2 regions of the Tsuneonella sp. HG094 genome follow, and region 2 is predicted to be linked to the other one. Evidence: predicted binding sites of a transcription regulator. Region 2 holds the regulator's gene; the other holds the start of a gene.
The links. Region 2 encodes LexA, which represses DNA repair genes until DNA is damaged. Its sites were predicted from a motif close to GTTCCNCNCTTGTTCT; they were not measured.

Region 1: a site for LexA is predicted at 4,898-4,913, ahead of ACWPMX_RS01840 (ATP-dependent helicase). Genes of this name have one in related genera too.

Annotation. Positions count from the first base shown of each region.
Region 1 is NZ_JBSORA010000001.1:370,707-378,179, forward strand. Features, by position in the region: gene ACWPMX_RS01825 (L,D-transpeptidase family protein) at 1-394, opposite strand, end outside; gene ACWPMX_RS01830 (hypothetical protein) at 429-1,013, opposite strand; gene ACWPMX_RS01835 (RNB domain-containing ribonuclease) at 1,205-2,587, opposite strand; gene ACWPMX_RS01840 (ATP-dependent helicase) at 2,584-4,890, opposite strand; gene ACWPMX_RS01845 (hypothetical protein) at 4,999-5,595, shown strand; gene rsmD (16S rRNA (guanine(966)-N(2))-methyltransferase RsmD) at 5,658-6,206, opposite strand; gene ACWPMX_RS01855 (pseudouridine synthase) at 6,206-7,000, opposite strand; gene ACWPMX_RS01860 (hypothetical protein) at 7,040-7,473, opposite strand, start outside.
Region 2 is NZ_JBSORA010000001.1:1,188,485-1,195,957, reverse strand. Features, by position in the region: gene ACWPMX_RS05965 (citrate synthase) at 1-986, opposite strand, end outside; gene gltX (glutamate--tRNA ligase) at 1,000-2,421, opposite strand; gene ACWPMX_RS05955 (ComEC/Rec2 family competence protein) at 2,451-4,670, shown strand; gene lexA (transcriptional repressor LexA) at 4,667-5,353, opposite strand; gene ACWPMX_RS05945 (molybdopterin molybdotransferase MoeA) at 5,437-6,618, opposite strand; gene moaC (cyclic pyranopterin monophosphate synthase MoaC) at 6,615-7,085, opposite strand; gene trpC (indole-3-glycerol phosphate synthase TrpC) at 7,113-7,473, opposite strand, start outside.

The DNA.
Region 1 (7,473 bases), 820 kb from region 2:
CCCGCATGGCCTGCACATAGGTCGTGAACAGTTGCGACAGGCCGATGTCGGCCCGCGCGATCGCTTCGGGGTTGCCGCTCATCGCGCGGTCGAGGTCGCGGCGAACGGTCCGGGTGCGCAGCCTTTTCACGACCCTGGGGTCGAGCGCGTCGAACTGCGCGGTGTCGAGTCTCTTGAGCAAGCGGTCGACGGCCGGATTGACCATGCCGTTCGAGCCGATCCACAGCGGGCGGTTGCCGCGCTGGGAGTAGAATTTGGAGAGGCCGTCTGCGCGCTCCGCGATTTCGCCGCGCACAGCGCTTTCGCCATAGGGAGTGGCAAAGGCCGCAGTGGGTGCGCCGAAGGCTATCAGCGCACCCATGCTGGCGACGAGCATCGCCCGGTTGGTCTTCATCAGAACGGTCCGTGCGATGCTCGTCATCGTGGGATCAGCCCCGCTCGCCGGTGTAGGCGACGTTGCTGGTCGGCTGCACCGTCGGCGAGCCTTCGTAGTACTGGCCTTCGCGGACATAACCGTCGACACAGCCGTCGTTGTTGGCGTCGGCCCAGATCGCGCCGCCGAGGCCGCCCACGGCTGCACCGATCGCCGCGCCTTCGAGCACGCCGAGGCCGCCGATCAGGGCGCCCGCACCGGCACCGACCGCCGCACCGGCGACGCCGGTCTTGAGTGCGGTGCTGCCCACGCTCGGGCAGCTGCGCGTCGTGGTGGTGGCCGAAGCGTTCTGGTACCCGGTCGGAGCACCCTCGTAGTACTGGCCTTCGTACACGTAACCGTCCGCACGACCGTCACGGTCGCGGTCGGACCACACGGCACCGGCCAGGCCACCCACGGCCGCGCCGATCACGGCACCGGTCAGCAGGTCGCCGCCCGCGATCGCGGCAACGCCCGCGCCGCCGGCCGCACCGATCGCCGCACCGGTTCCGGCGCTCGCGAGCGTGCTGTCGTTGTTGTATGAGGTACAGGCGCCCAGCGGGAGAGCCGCTGCGGCCAACAGGACGAATGCCTTTTTCATGGTATTTCCCTTCTCTTCAAAGCGAGGTCATCAAGCGTTCTGCGCGACGCAACGCCCTCTCGTCCCGCCCCTCAAACGCCGCCTTTCCAGAAGCGTTCCACGCGAAGATTTCAGCGGTGGCCGAGTCACTTAGGCGCGGACCCTGACATTTGTGGATTTGGCGGTGACTGACCGCCGGATTTGGCGAGCGGTCAGTTGACCCGTTCGAACCGCAGTTCGCGGCGTGCCGGATCGGCGGTCACGAGCCGCACGCGAATGTCGTCGCCGGTCGCGATGCGGTGGGCATCGACGCGGGCGATAACCGGATGTTCGGCGAGCTGAATCCGTGCGCCGCGATCGTCGCGCTCGGTGACCGTGGCGGCGAACAGCTCGCCCTCGCGGCCATGCAGCATCACCGTTTCGGCCAAGTCGAGCACTGCTCGCTCGATAGCCCCTTCGCGCGAATCGGCGGTGTCCATCGCCTTGCCCAGCCGCGCGAACAGGTCCGCGTCCCCGGCAGCGGGGGTGTGACCTTGCGCGAGAACCAGCGCGGTTTCGAGCACATAGCGATCGGCAAGCCGCCGCATCGGCGCGGTCGCGTGCGTATAGGTTGCGCCGAGCGCGGCGTGCCACGGCACCCGGCCGGGGGTGAAGGGCACGTAGCGCGCGGGACCGGTCGCCCGGCGCACCGCGAGCGCAAAGGCCGAGCCGGCGCGCGTGCGCGGATCGACCGTACGGTTGAACTGGGCGAAGGTGGCATTGGCGGGCCATGTCAGGCCGAGTGCCTTCGCGGTCATCCGCAGGCGATCGAGCGCACGGTCGTCCGGCGGCGGCATCTCGCGGAACATTCCGGTGCCCGCCGCCAGCAGTGCATGGGCGATTGCGATGTTGGCTGCCAGCGACAGTGCGGAGTTGGCGACTTCCGACGGACGCCACGGGCGGACATGAAGCGAGTAGGTCCCGGCTTCGTCGCGCTCCAGCTCCTGGTCGGGCGGGCTGGCGGTCGCGGCGCCGCGCGCATCCTCCGCGCGCTGCATCCGCGCGGCGAACTCGGCAAGCAGCGGCACGTCGGCAGGCTCGGTGGTCTCGTAGGCGAGCTTCGCGCGGCTGTGGACCAGCGCGCGGGTCATCCCGTCGAGCTTGACGCCGCCGTCGGGTGCGCAGCGTACTGTCGCCACGATCGCCGGGCGCGGACCGTCGGGCAGCAGGCTCGCGGCATCCTCGCTGAGTACAGCGGGATAGAGCCGCGCGCGCCCGTCGGGCAGGTAGAGCGTCAGGCCCCGTCGCCATGCCTCAGTCTCCATCGCGCTGTCCCGCGCGACGAACCAGCCGATGTCGGCAAGGGCATAATGCAGGATCAGGTCGCTGCCCGCCTCCTCGAGCAGGAACGCCTGGTCGAGATCGGTCGACGTCGCCGGGTCGAGCGTGGCAAAGGCGCGTTCGGTCCAGTCGGCATGTTCGGTCGGCACGCGGTTCTTCGCCGCTTCCGCCTCGGCCAGCACTTCGGGGGAAAAATCCTCGGGGACCGAGAACTGCCGACGGATCGCCGCGAGCCCGGTGCCAAGCAATCCGTTCGGGTCGGCGATCGCCTTCAAGCGAGACTCACGAAGCTGTCGATGACGCGCTTGCGGCCCGCCTGCTCGAACTCGATCTCCAGCTTGTTGCCTTCCTGGTCCATCACTTCGCCATACCCGAACTTGTCGTGAAACACGCGGCACCCGACAGCAATGTCGGCGCGCGGCTTGGCGGCAAAGCTGGCGGCGCTGCGGGTGCTTTCCTTCACGCGCGCGGGGGCGGGGTCGTAGCCTGTGGTGAGCGCCCTCTGCCAGCCGGGACCGCGGGTGAGTGTGCGTGCGGGCTGCGCGCGGGCGAGGTGCGCGAAAGGATCGTCGTGCTCGCTCATCTGCGCGCGCCACAGCGATGCGCCGCCGGTGAGCGTGGTTTCCTCGGTGATGTGATCCTTGGGCAGTTCGCCGACGAACCGGCTGGGGATGCTGCTCGTCCACTGGCCGTAGATGCGGCGGTTGGCGGCGTGGATGATCGTGCACCGCCGCCGCGCGCGGGTGATCGCGACGTAGGCGAGCCGGCGTTCCTCCTCGAGACTGGCGAGCCCGCCTTCGTCCAGCGCGCGCTGCGAAGGGAACACGCCTTCCTCCCAGCCGGGCAGGAACAGATGGTCGAACTCGAGGCCTTTCGCCGCGTGGATGGTCATGATGGTTACCTTCTCGCCGTCGTCCGCGCGGTCGTTGTCCATCACCAGCGCGACGTGCTCGAGGAAGTCGCCGAGCGTGTCGTATTCCTCCATCGCCCGCGCGAGTTCGGACAGATTGTCCGCGCGGCCCGCACTTTCGGCGGTTTTGTCGGCCTTGAGCATCGCTTCGTAGCCGCTCTCGGCGAGCACGAGACGCAGCAGTTCGGCGGGCGCGGTGGTCGCGCTGAGATCGCGCCAGTGGAGAAACTGCCCCATCATCGAAGCGATCGTCCCGCGCGCCCGTGGCGGCAACTCGTCGGTATCGGCGAGCTGGAGGGACGCGGCGGCGAGCGGCAGTCCGGTTGCGCGGGCGTGACGATGCATCAACTCGAGCGTCTTGGCGCCGAGGCCGCGCTTGGGCTGGTTGTAGATGCGTTCGAACGCGAGATCGTCGGCCGGCTGCGCAATGACCCGCAGGTAGGCGAGCGCATCGCGGATTTCGGCGCGCTCGTAAAAGCGGAAACCGCCAACGATGCGGTAGTTCATGCCGATCTGGATGAAGCGGTCTTCGAACTCGCGGGTCTGGTACTGCGCGCGCACGAGAATTGCGACCTGGTCGAGGCCCGCGCCTTCGCGTTCCAGCCGCTCGATCTCCTCGCCCACGCGGCGCGCTTCCTCGGGGCCGTCCCATACGCCGATGACGCGGACCTTCTCGCCTGCGGGCACTTCGGTCCACAGCGTCTTGCCGAGGCGTTCGCTATTGGCATTGATGAGGCCGCTGGCAGCGGCGAGAATGTGCGGGGTGGAGCGGTAGTTCTGCTCCAGCTTGATCACCGCCGCGCCGGGGAAGTCCTTTTCGAACTTCAGGATGTTGGCGACCTCGGCCCCGCGCCACGAATATATCGACTGGTCGTCGTCGCCCACCACGCAGATGTTCTTGCGCTCCTGCGCCAGCAGGCGGAGCCACAGGTACTGGACCTGGTTGGTGTCTTGATACTCGTCGACGAGGATGTACTTGAAGCGCTGCTGGTACATCGACAGCACCTCGCGGTCCTTGCGGAACACGTTGAGCATGTGGAGCAACAGGTCGCCGAAGTCGCAGGCGTTGAGCGCCTTCAGCCTCTCCTGGTATTTACCGTAGAACTCCTGCCCGCGCCCGTTGGCGTAGGCTTCGTTCTCCACCGCATCGAGGTCGCCCGGATTGAGCCCGCGGTTCTTCCAGCGGTCGAGCAGCCCGGCGAGCTGGCGCGCGGGCCAGCGCTTTTCGTCCAGCCCGCCCTCGACGATCATGCCCTTGAGGAGGCGCAGCTGGTCGTCGGTGTCGATGATAGTGTAGTTCGATTTTAGCCCGACCAGCTCGGCGTGGCGGCGCAGCATCTTCGCGCCGATGGAGTGGAACGTGCCGAGCCAAGGCATCCCTTCCACCGCCTCGCCGATGTGCCGGCCCACCCGCTCGCGCATCTCGCGCGCGGCCCTGTTGGTGAAGGTGACGCAGAGTATCTCGCTCGGCCAGGCGAGCCGCATTGCGACGAGATGGGCGAGGCGTGCGGTGAGCGCCGCGGTCTTGCCGGTGCCTGCGCCCGCCAGCATCAGCACCGGCCCCTCGGTCGTCAGGACGGCCTGTTGCTGCGGCTGGTTCAACCCTTGCGCATAAGCGGGCAGCGCACCTTGGTGGGCGGTCGCGGGAAGGGCGGTGTCGGAGCTCATGGACACGCGAACAGCTAGGGAACATCGCCAGTCGGCGCAAGGGCGGGTCGGAACCGCGTCCGACGACTGTGCGTATTGGACCGCGACGGAGAAGTTCGGAGAGTTCGCATGAAGAAGATTATCCTCGCCGGCGCTGCCGCGCTGGCGCTCGCCATTCCCGCCGCAGCCCAGGACGCCGTGGCCGTCGGTGCCAACGGCGATGTGTATGTGCTCACCAGCCCGCAGCAGGTAATCTACGATGCCTGGCCGGCCGAGCGGCAAACGATCTACACGGCGTGGCCCAACGACTACAAGGTCTACTACTGGACACTGACCGAGCCCCAGCAGAACGGCTGGTGGGCCCTTACCGACGACCAGCGCACCCGGCTGTATGCGATGACGCCGGAGCAGCGCGTGACCGCGTGGACCTCGATCGAAAGCCAGTTGGCAAGCATGCCGTCGGCGAATGCTTCTGCCACCGCGCAGGTCGCTACGACCGCCGCGGCTGCAAACGCCGTGGCTGGGCGCGAACCGCAGATGGTCAGCGGTGCCGTCACCCAGACGACGCCCGCCGCGCGCACCGGCGAATATCCGCTGTGCAGTGCGACCGTGACCGACGGCTGCATCAACCCGCGTGAAGCGGGCAAGAACTACGGCAACCGCCCGCTCAACTACTGGCCGGGCAAGCCCGCGAGCGAAATCCCAGGCCCCAAGCCGCAGAAGTAAGGAACCCGCCGTCAGGACGGCAGGAAAGAAGGGCGCCGCCCAGCCGGGTCGGCGTTCTTTTTCTATGCGGCAGCTTTGCGGAGCAGCCAGAGTTGCGCCTTGCCCACCTTGCGGGCCGCGTCGACCTCCAGTCCAGCGACCTCCAGCGTCTCGTTCGCACCAGTTTCCGCCGCGAGCCAGGTTGCGGGGCCGATCCAGCCGAGCCGCAGCAGTCGGTCGAGCGCGACCCCCGCGGCACCGGTGCCGTAGGGCGGGTCGAGCAGGATCAGGTCGAGCGGGGCGGAGGTGGGGCCGAGCGTCATCACCGATTGCGCCCGCAGGTCGGTCCGCGTGCGCGCGCCAAGCGTCTCGATGTTCGCGCGGATCGCGTCGAGCGCGGGCCGATCCTGCTCGACGAACAGGCACGAGGCGGCACCGCGCGAAAGCGCCTCGATTCCCAGTGCACCCGACCCGGCGAAGAGGTCGGCGACCTTGAGCCCGTCGAAATCGCCGAGCCGGCTCACGAGCATGTTGAACAAGGTTTCGCGCGTGCGGTCGGCGGTCGGCCGCGTCGCCTCGCCCTTGGGCGCGACGAGCTTGCGGCCGCGCCATTCCCCCGCAATCACTCGCATCAGCGCAGGCTCTTGCGCAGCCGCTCGACCTGCGCCTGCGGGATTTCGGCCACAGCGCCGCGCGGCAGGTCTCCGAGGTTGAACGGGCCGTAACCGACGCGGAGCAGCCGGCTGACCTGCAGCCCGAGATATTCGAGCACGCGGCGCACTTCGCGGTTCTTGCCTTCGGTCAGCGTCAGCAGGATCCACTGGTTGCGGCCCTTTCCGCCATCCAGATCCGCCTCGATCTTGCCGTAGCGCATGCCGTCGATCGTGACACCCTCGATCAAGTCGTCGAGCTGGCTCTGGGTGACGTCGCCAAAGGCGCGCGCGCGGTAGGTGCGCGGCACGTTGGAGGTGGGCAATTCCAGTGCGCGCTTCAATTCGCCGTCGTTGGTCAGCAGCAGCAGCCCCTCGGTGTTGAGGTCGAGACGCCCCACCGGCATCACCCGCGGAGCGTCCTTGGGCATCGCGTTGCGGAGCGCGGTATAGATCGTCGGCCGCCCCTTGGGATCGCGCTCGGCGGTTAGCAGGCCGGAGGGCTTGTGGAACGCGAACACTCGCGACTGTTCGGCCTGGCCGACCGCCTTGCCGTCCACCGTCACGCCCTTGAGGTTTGGAAGCACGGTCGCCGGGGTATCGAGAACCTTGCCATCGATCGCCACGCGCCCATCGGCGATCATCCGCTCGACTTCGCGCCGGCTGGCCACGCCCGCGCGCGCGAGCAGCTTGGCGATACGCTCGCCTTCGCGGGGAGGTGCGGATGCAGCGGGAGCGCCGCCATCATGGCGGGGATTTGCGGGCGGTTTCGACATGCGCGCCGCTCTACGAGCCGCGCGCGCGACTTGCCAGCGCTACTTGGGTGTGTTGTCGGTCACGCACTTGCGCAGGTTCGCGACGGCTTCCTTCGCGCCGGAGAGCGGGAATTCGGTCGTCTGGGTGACGCCCAAGACCGCCATGCCGACTCTTTCGTTGCGAGCGATGACATCGATCAGGCGAGCGTCGTTCGATTCGATCGCCACGCCGGGCATTTCAGGCGAGCCGCCAGAAAGAAAATGGAGTGGGATCGTGGTCTCGTCCCACATCACCACGCCTGCATAAAACATGCCTGGTTCGATCTTGCTGCCGGGCGCGAAGAAAATGATCTGGCTCGCCTGGTTGCGGTTGAGCGACACCATCACTGCGGCACTTCCTTCGCCGGAAACGGTGCGCAGCATCGAGCAGCCCATATCGTTCGGGGCGATCTGCCACTGACCGGCGGACGCATCTGTAGCCTGGGCAACGGCTG
Region 2 (7,473 bases):
GCGTCGAACACTTCGCGCACTGTCTTCTGCATCACCGTCGCGCGCGGATCGTAATTCTTGTACACGCGGTGGCCGAAGCCCATCAGGCGGAAGGGATCGTTCTTGTCCTTCGCCCGCTCGATGTAGTGCGGAATCTTGTCGGGCGTGCCGATCTCGCGGAGCATGTTGAGCGCCGCTTCATTCGCGCCGCCGTGCGCCGGGCCCCACAGACAGGCGATGCCCGCCGCGATGCAGGCGAAGGGGTTGGCGCCCGACGAACCGGCGAGGCGGACGGTCGAGGTCGAAGCGTTCTGCTCGTGGTCGGCGTGGAGGATGAAGATACGGTCCATCGCCTTCTCGACCGCCGGGACCACCTCATAAGGCTCTGCCGGAACGCCGAACGTCATGCGCAGGAAATTGCCGGTGTAGCTGAGCGAGTTGTCGGGATAGAGGAAGGGCTGCCCGACGGAATACTTGTATGCCATCGCCGCGATCGTCGGCATCTTGGCAATCAGGCGGTGGCTCGCGATCTTGCGCTGCTCGGGATCCGAGATGTCGGTGCTGTCGTGATAGAACGCCGAAAGCGCTCCGACCACGCCGCACATGATCGCCATCGGGTGCGCATCGCGGCGGAACCCTCGATAAAACGTCGACAGTTGCTCGTTCAGCATCGTGTGGCGGCTGATCGTCCACGTGAAGTCGTTGAGCTCGGCCTTCGACGGCAGCTCGCCGTTGAGCAGCAGGTAGCTGACTTCCATGAAGCTGGAATCCTCGGCCAACTGGCCGATCGGATAACCGCGATGGAGCAGCACGCCTTCGTCACCGTCGATGTAGGTCAGCGCGCTTTCGCAGCTCGCGGTCGAGGTGAAGCCCGGGTCGTACGTGAAGGCACCCGTCTGGCCGTACATCTTGCGGATGTCGAGCACGTCGGGCCCGACGCTCCCTTCGAGCACGGGCAGGTCGATCGTCTCTTCGCCGTACGTCAGCGTTGCCGTCTTGTCTGCCATCAGTGCTCTCCTTCTACGCAGTATGATCCGTTTCGGCCGGAGTGGCATGCGCGTCGATCCGCGCAAGTGCCTCTTCCCGGCCGAGCAGGGCCAGAACATCGAAAATCCCGGGTGACGTGGTTGTCCCCGTCAGCGCTGCCCGCATCGGCTGCGCCAGCTTGCCGAGACCCAGCCCCTGTTCCTCGGCGAAGGTCTTGAGACTGGCTTCCAGCGCCGCAACCGTCCAGTGGGTTTCACTGTGCAACCGCGCAGAAATCCTTGCGAGCAGGGCGCAGGCGTCCTCGGTGAGCAGCGCCGCCGCCTTGTCGTCGAGCAGCAGGGGGCGTTGCTTGAAGAGAAATGCCGCCCCATCAGCAAGTTCGTGGAGGTCTTTCGCACGAAGTTTGAGCTGCGGCATGGCTTCCGTCAGCAGCGCAACATCGGCCCGGGGGCCAATCTTGGGTGCGATCAGTGCGGCCAGGCGCGCGTCGTCGGCCTCGCGGATGTAGTGCCCGTTGAGGTTAAGCAGCTTCTTGATGTCGAAGCGGCTCGGGCTCTTCCCGACGCCGGCGAGATCGAAGAGCTCGACAGCCTCGTCGCGCGAGATTTCCTCGCGGTCCCCGTGGCCCCAGCCAAGGCGAAGGAGGTAGTTGAATACCGCCTCGGGAAGCATTCCCATTTCGTCGCGGTAGGCATCGACACCCACCGCGCCATGGCGCTTCGACAGCTTGGCCCCGTCGGCGCCGAGGATCATCGGCACATGCGCATAGACCGGCACCGGCCAGCCCATCGCGTTCAGGATGACGATCTGGCGGAAGGCGTTGTTGAGGTGGTCGTCCCCGCGGATGACATGGGTCACGCCTATGTCGTGATCGTCGACCACGACGGCGAGCATGTAAGTCGGCGTACCGTCGGAGCGGAGCAGGACGAAGTCGTCGAGTTCGGCGTTGGCCACCGTAACCGAGCCCTGGACCTCGTCGGTGATCGTGGTTTCACCAACGCGCGGGGCCTTGATGCGCACGACGTAAGGCGCTTCGGCGGGCCAGGTCGCCGGGTCGGCATCGCGCCATTCGCTGTCGATCCGGAACGTGCGGCGCTCGGCCTGCGCGGCGGCGCGGCGTTCGGCAAGCTCCTCGGGCGTCAGGTAACAGCGATAGGCTGCGCCCTTCGCCAGCAGGTCGTGGGCGACCTCAGCGTGTCGATCGGAGCGGGCGAACTGGAAGGTCGGCGGCTCGTCGCCCTCTAGGCCGAGCCACCCGAGGCCGTCAAAGATTGCCTTGATCGCGGGTTCGGTCGACCGTGCGCGGTCGGTATCCTCGATCCGCAGGAGGTACTTGCCGCCGTGGTGCCGGGCGTAGAGCCAGTTGAACAGCGCAGTCCGCGCGCCGCCGATGTGCAGGAATCCGGTAGGCGAAGGGGCGAAGCGTGTGACCACACCTGCGCTATCGCTTGCCATCCGAATTATCGTCCTTATCCAATGGTTTCATGGCGACCCGTACAGTGCCGCTGGTGCCCCTGTCCGACACGGATGCCGAGGGCGACCGAGAGGTCGATGCTGCACTGCAGCGCCCTTGGCGCACGGGACGCTTCTTGTCCAGAGGCGCAGACCAGCTCGAACGATTTCTGGATCAGGCCGCTTTCGACCGCGCGCCGTGGCTGACAGTCGCCTTCATGGCGGGGATCGCTCCGTGGTTCCTGCTGCCCGGACCGGTGTCATGGATCCTTTGGATAGGAGCCTCGCTGTTGGCCGCTATCGGTGCGGTGGCCCGATGGCGCGGCAATGAGGATCGAGTGGGCTTGCTCCGCGCCGTGGTGGCGATCGGCTTTCTCGCTGCGTTGGGCACCGGCCTCGTATGGGCGCGATCGACTGCGGTCGGCGCCCTGCCTCTCGATCGACCGCAAGTGACCTACATCGATGGCCGAGTACTGGCGCGAGAGGATCGTCCCGCAGAGGACAGGGTGCGCCTCACGCTCGCCTATCGCGACGCCGAGACGGCGACTGCGCGCAAGGTTCGAGTCAACATCCCGACCGCTCAAGTGACCGCCAGCGTAACCGAGGGCGCGCGGGTGCGGGTGCGAGCACGGTTGATGCCTCCGGGCGCGCCGCTGGTGCCGGGCGCGTACGATTTCGCTCGCACGGCGTGGTTCGCGGGCCTCTCTGCGACCGGGAGTGCGCTTGGCCCGGTGACCATCGTCGAGCCGTCGAGCGGAGGAGGACTGATCGCAGGCGCACAGCGGAGCCTTTCCGCGCACGTCCACTCTCGCCTCGAGGGTTCGGCGGGGAGCATCGCCGCGGCCTTCGCCAGCGGTGACCGGGGCGGGATCGCACCGGCCGATGAGGAGGCGATGCGCGATTCGGGGCTGACGCACCTGCTGTCGATCAGCGGGGTCCACGTGAGCGCGACGATCGCGGCGACCTATTTCCTCGCGATCCGCCTGCTGGCGCTGTTTCCGTGGCTGGTCCTGCGCGTGCGGCTGCCGCTGGTCGCCGCCATGATCGCCGCTGGTGCAGGGATTGCCTATACCCTGCTGACGGGGGCCGAAGTGCCGACGTTGCGCAGTTGCATCGGCGCACTTCTGGTCCTGATTGCGTTGGCGATCGGACGCGAGCCGCTATCCCTGCGCATGGTCGCGACGGCAGCTTTCGCCGTCCTGCTGATCTGGCCGGAAGCATTGGTCGGTCCCAGCTTCCAGATGAGCTTCGCCGCGGTCATCGCCATTGTCGCCTTGTACGAAGCAGCGCCGGTTCGCGCTTTCCTGGCTCCGAGAGAGGAGCGCATGAGCGCCCGGCTGGGGCGACAGTTTGCCATGCTCGTGTTGACCGGAATCGTCATCGAAATCGCACTGATGCCGATCGTGCTGTTCCACTTCCACCGCGCCGGATTCTACGGCGCGCTCGCCAATGTCGTCGCGATACCGCTGGTGACGTTCGTCTCCATGCCGCTGATCGCTCTTGCACTCTTGTTCGACCTCGTCGGGGCAGGACAGCCGGTCTGGTGGCTCGCCGGGCAGTCACTCGACCTATTGTTGGCAATCGCGCATTTCACCGCCGGACAGCCAGGTGCGGTTCGCCTGATGCCGCAAATGAGCGCCTCGACCTATGCCTTGTTCGTGATCGGGGCCCTTTGGCTCGCGCTCTGGCGCGGACGGGTTAGATTGTTCGGCTTCATCCCGGTTCTGGCTGCCGCCAGCCTGCTTGCGATGACCCCGGTGCCGGATGTTCTCGTCACGAACGACGGCCGCCATGTGGGGATCGCGGGCGAGGGCGACCAATTGCTGGTCCTGCGAGACGGGCGCAGCACATTCGCGCAGGATAACCTGCTTGAGATGGCGGGCCTGTCCGGCGATCCCGTTCCGCTCGATCGCTGGGACGGTGCGCGGTGCGGCCGTGATTTCTGCATCCTCACGATCGAGCGCGGCGGGCGGAACTGGATAATGCTGCTTGCCCGCTCGCGCTCGCGGATCGAGGAGCGTGCGCTGGCCGCGTCCTGCACCCGGGTGGACATTGTCATTGCCGACCGCTTCCTGCCCGCAAGCTGCCGACCGCGATGGCTCAAGGCCGACCGCCGTTTCCTTGCCGAAAGCGGCGGACTGTCGATCTACCTCGAGCAGGAACGGGTTGCCACGGTTGCCGAAAGTCAGGGGCAGCACCCTTGGTGGACAGCCCGAGGCGGACAATTGCAGGAGCGCAAAGCCGGGACTTAGTGGTAGCGGCGAAGCAATCCCGCGAGCTTGCCCTGCACCTCTACTTCGTTCGGGCGGTAGATCTGTGGCTCGTAGGCGCCATTCGCCGGATCGAGCCGCACCATCCCGTTCTCGCGGCGCAGGTACTTGAGCGTGGCTTCTTCACCCCGAACGAGCGCGACGATGATCTCTCCGTCGCGCGCGACATCGGTGCGCTTGACCAGCGCAAAATCGCCGTCGAAAATCCCGGCCTCGATCATCGAGTCGCCCGAAACCTCGAGCGCGTAATGCTCACCCGGACCGAGCAGCGCGGCGGGTACGGGAAGGGTGCTCTGACCCTCCAGCGCTTCGATCGGCATACCGGCAGCGATGCGGCCGTGGAGCGGCAGTTCGACGACGTCGTTCGCCGGTTCGGGACGCGCTGGAGCGCGCAGGGGCACGACATTGTCGGCAAGTTGTGCGGTAGCGCTGCGCGGAGCGGCCACCGAATCCTCTGGCTGGCGGATCACCTCGAGCGCACGGGCCCGGTTGGCAAGGCGGCGAATGAACCCGCGTTCCTCAAGCGCCGAGATCAGCCGGTGAACGCCCGACTTGCTCTTGAGGTCGAGCGCCTCCTTCATCTCCTCAAACGAAGGCGAAATCCCGCTTTCCTCGAGCCGGACGGTGATGAACTGCAGCAGTTCGCGTTGCTTGGCGGTGAGCATGTTTGCCTCTTTACGCAACCGTTCCAATTCGGGAACGAACGCGGAACAAGTAGGCAACTTGCGAGACGCCGTCAAGCCTGCCGTTAAGGCGGCAGAGGGATGACCCGAACCACATCGCCGGGCACTCCGGCGCTACAATGCGCAGGGCGGTCGATCAACGCACCTGCGGCTGCCAATGTGCGCAGCGCGCTGCTGTCGCGCTCCGGCAGCGGCTCTACGCCGTGCTCGGTCCATCGTGCCCGCAAAAACTCTCGACGGGATCCGCCTTTCGGGACGGGTGCGGCAAGCAGGGCGGGGACTGTGGTTGGCAGGCAGGCCGCCGGAGAAGCGCCTGCAAGCCGCCGCAGTATCGGCAGGACGAACAGCACCGTGGTCACGAAGGCGGAGGCTGGATTGCCGGGAAGGCCGATAACGACCTGGGTGCCCTTGCGCGCGACCAGCAGCGGCTTGCCCGGACGGATCGCGACCCGCCAGAAATCGACCGTCGCCCCGTACGCCTGGAGTGCGGGCCGGACGAGATCGTGATCGCCAACCGATGCGCCGCCACTCGTCACGATCAGGTCGGCCTCTGCGGCTTGCGCCAGCCCAGCCCCAAGTGCGCCGAGATCGTCCCGCACCGGACCGATGCGCGTCACCGCCCCTGCATGGCTCGCAACCAGCGCAGCGAGCATGGGGCCGTTCGTCGCCGGGATGAAGCCTCCATGGGCAACAGCAGGATCGACAACGAGCTCGTCACCACTGTCGATGATGGCGACCGTTGGCAGGCGACCGACCGAAACCTGCCCGACGCCGCCCATCATCGCGAGCGCAAGCTGGGCAGGGCCGAGCTGGGTTCGTGAGGACAACAGGGTGTCGCGCTCAGCGAAATCGAACCCGCGGCGGCGGATGTGTCGGGCATCGGGCTCGTTACCCGGGGCCGATACGGTTTCGCCGTGATCGACTGCGTCCTCGCGCAGAAGGATTCGCGCGTCACCACCCGGAACATGGGCTCCGGTCGAGATCCGCACCGCCTGTCCGCGCTCGAGAGCTGAAAGATACGGATGACCCGCCGCGCTTTCGCCGACGATTGTCCACGGTCCGTCGCCGGCGGTGGCGAACCCGTCCATCGCGGAAAGATCCGCGGAGGGCGACGTGCGTCGCGCGGTGACCGGTTCGGCCAGCCAGCGTCCCCCGGCATTTGCCGTCGAGAGCGTTTCCGTGCCGAGCGGATTAACCCCGGCCAGCAGGCGCGCCTGTGCCTCCTCGAGCGAAAGAGGCGGAATCATTCTTCCGCGCGCCAGTGGCCCGACTTGCCCCCCGTCTTCTCGACCAGGCGCACCGCTTCGATCACCATACCCTTGTCGACCGCTTTAGCCATGTCGTAAATCGTGAGGAGTGAAACACAAGCCGCTGTCATCGCTTCCATTTCCACGCCAGTTCGGCCGGTGAGCGAAGCGGTTGCCGATACCCGCACGGCGTCATCCCCGAAAGCAAACTCCACCCGCACCGCATTAAGCGAAAGGGGGTGGCATAGCGGAATGAGATCGGCGGTTTTTTTCGCCGCCATGATCCCGGCGATGCGGGCGGCGGCGAGGACATCGCCTTTGGGTCCGCTGCCTTCACGGATCGCGGCAAGCGCCGCTGCGCTCATCCGGATGCGTCCTTCGGCAGTGGCGGAGCGGTCGGTTTCGGATTTGCCGCCGACATCGACCATGCGCGCCGCGCCCGATTCGTCGAGGTGGGTGAGGCTCATCGTTCGGCCGCTTTCATCGAGGCAAGCCTACGCGGAGCCAAGGAGCCCGCGGGTCGCCGCCGCGACGTCGTTCTGGCGCATGAGGCTTTCGCCGACGAGGAAGGTCCGCACGCCGGACAATGCGAGGCGCTCACAGTCGGCATGGCTGTTGATCCCGCTTTCGCCGACCAGGAACGACTCCTCCGGCGCGAGTGGCGCGAGGCGCTCCGTTATGGCAAGATCGGTACGGAAAGTCTTGAGATCGCGATTGTTTATCCCGATCAGGCGCGAGCGCAGCCGTGCCGCGCGGGCCATTTCCGCCTCGTCGTGCACCTCGACCAGCACGTCCATGCCGCGCTCGGTCGCGGCGGCCTCGATTTCGGCCATCAGGCCATCGTCGAGTGCGGCG